DNA from 2 places in the Devosia sp. P1_H9 genome. Region 1 is predicted to be linked to the other one. Evidence: predicted binding sites of a transcription regulator. Region 1 holds the regulator's gene; the other holds the start of a gene.
The links. The regulator LexA, encoded in region 1, represses DNA repair genes until DNA is damaged. The targets are predictions, from matches to a motif close to TGTTCNNNNTGTGTTCNG.

Region 1 (3,507 bases):
CTCCTCGCCAGGATCGACGAGGCTGCGTCCGATCGGCTGCAGTTCCAGGTTGTCGATCTGTTCGAGCTCGCCCGGGAGCGCACAGGCGACTATGTCGTCCGGGCCCATGCCGCCGACATCGATCTTGGCCTCGAGGGCGAAGGACCGGCGCTGGTCCGCGGCGACCCGATGCTGCTCGGTGAACTGCTGAGCAACCTCATCGAGAACGCCATCGCCTACGCCGGACCTGGTTCTGAAGCGACGGTTGGCGTCGCCACAGGGGACCGCGTGGTGGTGCTGCAGGTGGCCGACACCGGCAAGGGCGTCGCCGCCGAGCAGCTGGCGGCAGTGCGCAAGCGCTTCAGCCGCGGCAACAGCGACAAGCCCGGAGCCGGCCTTGGGCTGCCCATAGTCGAAGAGATCGCGGGTCTGCTCGGTGGCGAACTGACGGTTGCATCGCAGCCTGGCAAAGGCTTCAGCGTGCAGCTTACCCTACCGGCCGAGCCGCAATAGTCCGGCCGTGGCGCGCGCCGACCAATGCGCCGGCACGCGCCAGTCAATCCCGTCGTCAGTGCACGGGGATCATCAGGTGGGCATAGGGAGTGTTTGGCCACATCACATAGGGCTGGGTGTGGTCGGGATGTTCTTCCTTGGGATAGCCGGCCAGCATCTCGTCTGCGACGTTGAAGATCATGACGTGCGGCCCATCGACCATCCAGTCGTGACCTGCAGGCGGCGCGGTCGCGAACGGATCCACGTTGTCGGGCGCCGACTCGCCCTGCAGCATGTAGCCGAAACCGACCACGCCCTCGGGTGGGTCCTTCTTCTCGCTATATGCCGTCAACCACGCCATGCCTCCGGCATCGACGCATATTGGATCATTGGTGGGCGAAGCCAGGTTGTCCGGCATGCAGGTAAAGCCGTTCGTTCCCTCCTTGAGCGTCTTCATCTGCATCTGAGCATCGAAGTTCACGACCGTGGCATTCTGGCCCACCGCCACCGGCGCTGCCGACAGCGCGTTGGCGACCAATTCCGCATCGGTCATTTCGGCCGCCACGGTGGGGCTGAGCAAGATCCCCAGGATCATTGCGGATATGGCATAACGGCTTGACTTCATAGACATGTTTTCCTCCTCAGAAACAGTCCAGTTCACTGGCCCGTGGAAACGAGCACAGCTCCAGCTGAGAAGGTTGGGGTGTGCGGGTTCGACACGCCAATCTCTCGACGGTATGCCCTGGTGGACAGCAGGTCAACGAAACGCAAGGCCTCGACGTCGAGAGGATTTCGCGGCCACGCGTCCTCTCTTTCGGCGCGTCAGGAGCGCCATCGTAACGCAATATTCATCGTCCGATTGCAGAACATAACTGGAACACGTATAACACGTTCAGTCTTTGTTCCGATTCTGCTCACGGGGCCGCCATGCTGACGCGCAAGCAACACGAACTTCTGATGTTCATCCACGAGCGGATGAAAGAATCCGGCATCCCACCCTCGTTCGACGAGATGAAGGATGCGCTCGATCTTCGCAGCAAGTCGGGCATTCACCGGCTGATCACTGCGCTCGAGGAGCGCGGCTTCATCCGGCGCCTGCCCAACCGGGCCCGGGCGCTCGAGGTGATCAAACTGCCGGACTCGATGAATCCATCGCTCGGCGGCCGCAAGGCGCGCTTCGAGCCGAGCGTCATCGAGGGTAATCTTGGCCGGGTCGCGACCCCGCCGGCACGCCCCGCGGCTCAGGTGGCCAACGCCGACGCCTACCGCGCGGTCACCGTCCCGGTGATGGGCCGGATCGCCGCCGGCACTCCGATCGAGGCCATCCAGACCCACAGCCATTCCATCATGGTGCCGCCCGAGATGCTCGGTGCGGGTGAACATTATGCCCTGGAAGTGCGCGGCGATTCGATGATCGATGCCGGGATTTTCGATGGCGACACCGTGCTCATCAAGAAACAGGACGCCGCTTCGACCGGTGAGATCGTCGTCGCCCTCGTAGATGACGAGGAGGCGACGCTGAAGCGGCTGCGCCGTCGCGGCAACTCGGTAGCGCTCGAGGCCGCCAACCCAGCCTACGAAACCCGCATCTTCCCGCCCGACCGGGTGAAGGTGCAGGGCCGCCTGGTTGGCCTGCTCCGCAAGTACTGAACTCCTGACCTGCCGCCAATCGGGTCTTCGGGCCGGCTGCCTCAGCCGGCCCTTTTTCTTATGAATCCGGACGCTGCGGACAACAATTGCACTAGGGCTGGGCTGGCAAAGACGTTACGTTCCGCGCCGCTGGCAGCAAGTGGCGCATCGGATCTGAGGCGCCGCCTGCGAGCGGCTTTCGCGATCATACCAGGAGAGTGGACCACCTTCCCGATTGCGATGTAGCGGCATGGCTTGATGCGCGGCAAACTGGCGGCGCAAGGGAGAGGGTTTTGGCAGGACAGGTCGAATGGGTCGCCGTCGATTGGGGCACCTCCAATCTGCGGGCATGGGGAATAGATTCCGCCGGTGAGATCGCCTTCTCCCGCTCATCGCCGGACGGCATGGGCCGTCTCAGTCGCGAGCAATACCCCGATGTGCTGACCTCACTGCTCAACGGCGTCGCCGATGACGTCGAGGACGTACTGATCTGCGGCATGGCGGGCGCGCGGCAGGGCTGGATCGAGGCCCCCTATCTCGACGCCCCCGCCGAACTCGGTCGCATCGCTGCCGGCGCCGTTGCGCCCGACATGCCCGGCCCGCACAACCCGCGCATCCTGCCTGGCGTCTGCCTCCGCGATCTGGGTGCGGAGGACGTGATGCGCGGCGAGGAAACCCAATTGCTTGGGCTCTCGGCACTGATCCCCAACTTCTCCGGCCTCGCGGTTATGCCGGGCACCCACAGCAAGTGGGCGCTGCTTTCCGGCACCAAGCTGGAGCGCTTCTCCAGCGCTATGACCGGCGAGATCTTCGAGCTGCTGCGCACCCACTCGGTGCTGCGCCATTCGCTCGGTGGTGAGCTCGAGGGCGAAGATCGTGATGTCGGCTTCGCTGCCGGTCTCGACCAGGGGCTCGAGCGCCCCCAGCGCTTGACCGCGACGCTGTTCAAGGTCCGCGCCGGCTCCCTGCTGTCGGGCCGCAGCCCGGCATGGTGTGCCGGTTTCCTCTCGGGCCTGTTGATCGGCGCCGAGATCGGGGGCCAGCGCGACTGGATCGGCGAGGCGGAGATTCCGCTGGTGGGCAGTGTCGGCCTTTGCGGGTTGTACCAGATGGGCTTTGAACGGCTCGGCGCCCGGACCCGCATCGTCGATGCGACCGACGCCACCCTCGCCGGACTCAAGGCAGCAAGACAGGCATAGAAGTTCATGGACCACCGCCACATCATCGCGATCCTTCGCGGCATCACGCCTCCCGAAACCCTCGAAGTTTGCGACGCCCTCGTGCTCGCCGGCATCACCATGATCGAGGTCCCACTCAATTCGCCCGAAGCGCTGCGCTCGATCGAAGACGCCGCCAAGGCCTTCGACGGTCGCGCCCTGGTCGGTGCGGGCACGGTGCTGAACCGCG
Region 2 (3,507 bases), on a different contig from region 1:
CCTTGCGCACGAGACTGCGCCCACCGTCGCAGCCCACAAGATAGTCCGCTCGCAGCGACCGGCCATCGCTGAGCGCGACGTCCACGCCGGTGTCGTCCTGCGTGCAGCCGGTCACCTCGACGCCGCGATACCTCGTCACCGCCAGCTCGCCGACCCAGCCGCCGAGGATCCGCTCGATGTGCTTCTGCCAGAGCCCGAGGGTGTAGGGGTGGCGTGTCGGGAAGGCACTGATGTCGAGCATGACCCCGGCAAACCCGGTCACCTGCACCTTCTGTCCCTCGGCGAGGAACCGCCCGACAATGCCGCGCTGGTCCAGAACCTCGAGGGTCCGGGCGTGCAGCCCCCCTGCCCGCGAGCCGAGCACATCCTGATCCAGCCGCCGCTCGACAATGGCGACATCGACGCCGGCCAGCGCCAGCTCGCCCGCCAGCATCATCCCCGTCGGACCGCCTCCGGCGATTACCACTGCATGCGGTGTCATCCCTCGCTCCTCTGACTTGGCCAAGGGTTGCGGAACTTACGCATAAGTCGACGATTGCCAATTCTTGAACTGAACTCATTTCACCCCAGATAAGGATTACCGGGCCGGCTGTGTTCGCCCGATGAACTCGCGCATGAGCGAGGCGGCAGATCGGGCGCCACGACGTAAGCCTCCCTCACCAACGAGGGATGACGTCGCGAAAGCGCCGAGGTCGGAAATCCGTGCAGGAGCAGCACGGCGGGCATCAAGGCCTATGTTCCTGTTTTGTTCTTGACTCGCGTTTTGCCTCAATGGTTCCCTGCTTCTCCCTAAACGGAGGACCATGAGATGACCGATCTGCCGCAGCTGTCGATGTTTGCCAGCGAAACCCGGCCGTTCAAATCCATCAAGGTGCCACCGCGGCAGGGCCGCGACCCGGTGTTTTTCGCCGTGCTGGTGGGCGGCAGGCTGCGGCCGGCGCTGCAGGCCATCGTCACCGATCAGCAGCGGCGGCACGGCATCTCGGCCGCGCTGCTGCCGGCGACGACGCTCCACATTTCGCTGGTCGGCGTCGGCTTCTACCAGGAGCTGTCGGGGCCGGATCTCGCGACCGCAATGGCGACCGGCGACTCGATCGGCTTCACGCCGTTCGACATCGCCTTGACCAGATTGATGAGCGTCAAACGCCGCGTCGGCGCGCCACCGATGGCGCTGACGCCCGGATCAGATACGCCACTGGTCGACCTGTCGCGCCTGCTGCGCTGGGGCATGCTTGAGCGCGGCTTCGAGCCCCGCTCGGACCCGAGCGAGGCCTTCCACCTCACCCTCCTTTACGACCGGGTCAGCGCCCCCGAAACGGTGCTCGAAAACCCGCCAACCCTGCGCGTCGAGGGCTTCGCACTGGTGCGGAGCTTCTATGGACAAGGCCGATATGAGGTAATCGGAGAGTGGCCAAGGGCCGACCGCGACACGGCAGCGGTTGCTCGCCCCTGATCACTCCCGATCCCTCGACCGGCACCATGGGCGCCGAACACTCGATGCGGCACCTCCCCCGTGACGGGGAGGATGCGTGGGGTGAGCGGAGCCACGACGCCTAGGTTGAAGGTCGCGACGCCGCTCGACCACTTGCGCATTCGGAAGCCGCGGGCTGTCGGATGTCTCGGCACAGTATCGTTCACTCTTCGTTCTTGCCTTTGCGCCGATACTCCGCTACCTCTCATCGCCTGTCGGGGCATCACATGGCGCGTACCAAAACCTCCTATGTCTGCCAGGCCTGCGGCGCGGCAACCACACGCTGGCAGGGGCGGTGCGAAGCGTGTGGCGAGTGGAACACCATCGTCGAGGAGATCGTCGATTCCGGTGTCGGCGCCGGGCCGAAATCGGCTGTCGCCGGCGGGCGCCCGATCGCGCTGCTGCCGCTGGCCGGTGAAACCGAGACCGCGGCACGCGTCGTCACCGGCATCGGTGAGCTCGACCGGGTCACCGGCGGCGGCTTCGTGATGGGCTCCGCGGTCCTCGTCGGTGGCGACCCGGGCATCGGCAAATCTACTCTGCTGCTGCAGGCCGCCGCGGCGATGGCCGAGCGCGGCCGGCGCGTCGTCTATGTCTCGGGCGAAGAAGCAGTGGCGCAGATCCGGCTCCGCGCGCAGCGGCTGGGGCTAGGCGATCGCGAAGTGCTGCTGGCGTCCGAGACCAATGTCGAGATCATCCTCGCCACGCTGCAGAACGGCCCTGCCCCAGACCTCGTGATCATCGATTCGATCCAGACGCTGTGGACCGACCGGGTCGAGAGCGCGCCCGGCACGGTGACGCAGGTGCGCACCTCGGCGCAGGCGCTGACGCGCTTTGCCAAGAAATCCGGCGCCGCCGTCGTGCTGGTCGGCCATGTCACCAAAGACGGGCAGATCGCCGGTCCGCGCGTCGTCGAGCACCTGGTCGACGCGGTGCTGTATTTCGAGGGCGATGCCAGCCACACTTTCCGCATCCTGCGCGGCATGAAGAATCGCTACGGCGCGACCGACGAGATCGGGGTGTTCGAGATGTCGACGCTCGGTCTGCGCGAAGTCGCCAACCCGTCCGCCCTGTTCCTCGACCAGCGCGACAAGGACGCGGCAGGCTCCGCAGTGTTCGCCGGCATGGAGGGGACGCGCCCGGTGCTGTGCGAAATCCAGGCGCTGGTCTCGCCCTCGCCGCTCGGCACGCCGCGCCGTGCCGTCATCGGCTGGGACTCGTCGCGGCTGTCGATGGTGCTCGCCGTGCTCGAAACGCGCTGCGGTGTGCGGATCGGCGCCAACGATATCTATCTCAACGTCGCGGGTGGGCTGAAGATCAACGAAACCGCGGCTGACCTCGCGGTGGCGGCGGCGCTGATTTCCTCGCTCACCGGCTCGCCGCTGCCCTCGAGCAATGTCTATTTCGGCGAGATCTCGCTGGCCGGCGGCGTGCGGCCGGTGGCGCATGCGGCGCAGCGGCTGCGCGAGGCGCAAAAGCTCGGGTTTCAAGGCGCGGTGACCGGCCGGCTGGGCAAGGGCGACGTGCCCAACGGCATCGCCGTGGGCGAATATGCCGAGCTTGCCGAGCTCATCGGACGCATCGCCGCTCGCGGCCAGAAGCAGGCGGCGGAGTAGCGGTTTGGCCACGCTTCCTGCTTTCCGTGAAGATCGGCTATGCAGCGCTTCCTCGACGCTTGGCTTTGCCACGATTAGCGGTTACACGGGATTTTGAAGCGGGTCGCACGGGCGGATTTTCTACATGTTGACTGCATTTGACGTCGGCATCGGCGTTCTCGTCCTGATCTCGGCGATCCTGGCTACGGCCCGTGGCTTCACGCGGGAAGTGCTGTCGCTCGCCACCTGGGCGGGCTCCGCGGCCATCGCCGCCTATGCCTATTTCAACCACAAGGAAATCGCGCGCGGCTACATCGCTGAGCCGATCGTGGCCGACATCGTGACGGTGCTCGGCACCTTCATCGTGGCGCTGATCATCCTCCATCTCATCACCATGCGGATCGCCGATTTCGTCGTCGACAGCCGCATCGGGCCGCTCGA

Region 2: the regulator LexA is predicted to act here: its motif matches at 1,632-1,649, upstream of radA (DNA repair protein RadA).

Annotation. Positions count from the first base shown of each region.
Region 1 covers NZ_JBFUCQ010000002.1:21,638-25,144, reverse strand. Annotated here, with positions in the region: gene AC1DYL_RS03145 (sensor histidine kinase) at 1-492, shown strand, start outside; gene AC1DYL_RS03140 (hypothetical protein) at 548-1,096, opposite strand; gene lexA (transcriptional repressor LexA) at 1,399-2,121, shown strand; gene AC1DYL_RS03130 (2-dehydro-3-deoxygalactonokinase) at 2,394-3,299, shown strand; gene AC1DYL_RS03125 (2-dehydro-3-deoxy-6-phosphogalactonate aldolase) at 3,306-3,507, shown strand, end outside.
Region 2 covers NZ_JBFUCQ010000006.1:330,593-334,099, reverse strand. Annotated here, with positions in the region: gene AC1DYL_RS14120 (FAD-dependent monooxygenase) at 1-481, opposite strand, end outside; gene AC1DYL_RS14115 (2'-5' RNA ligase family protein) at 809-1,453, shown strand; gene radA (DNA repair protein RadA) at 1,699-3,087, shown strand; gene AC1DYL_RS14105 (CvpA family protein) at 3,212-3,507, shown strand, end outside.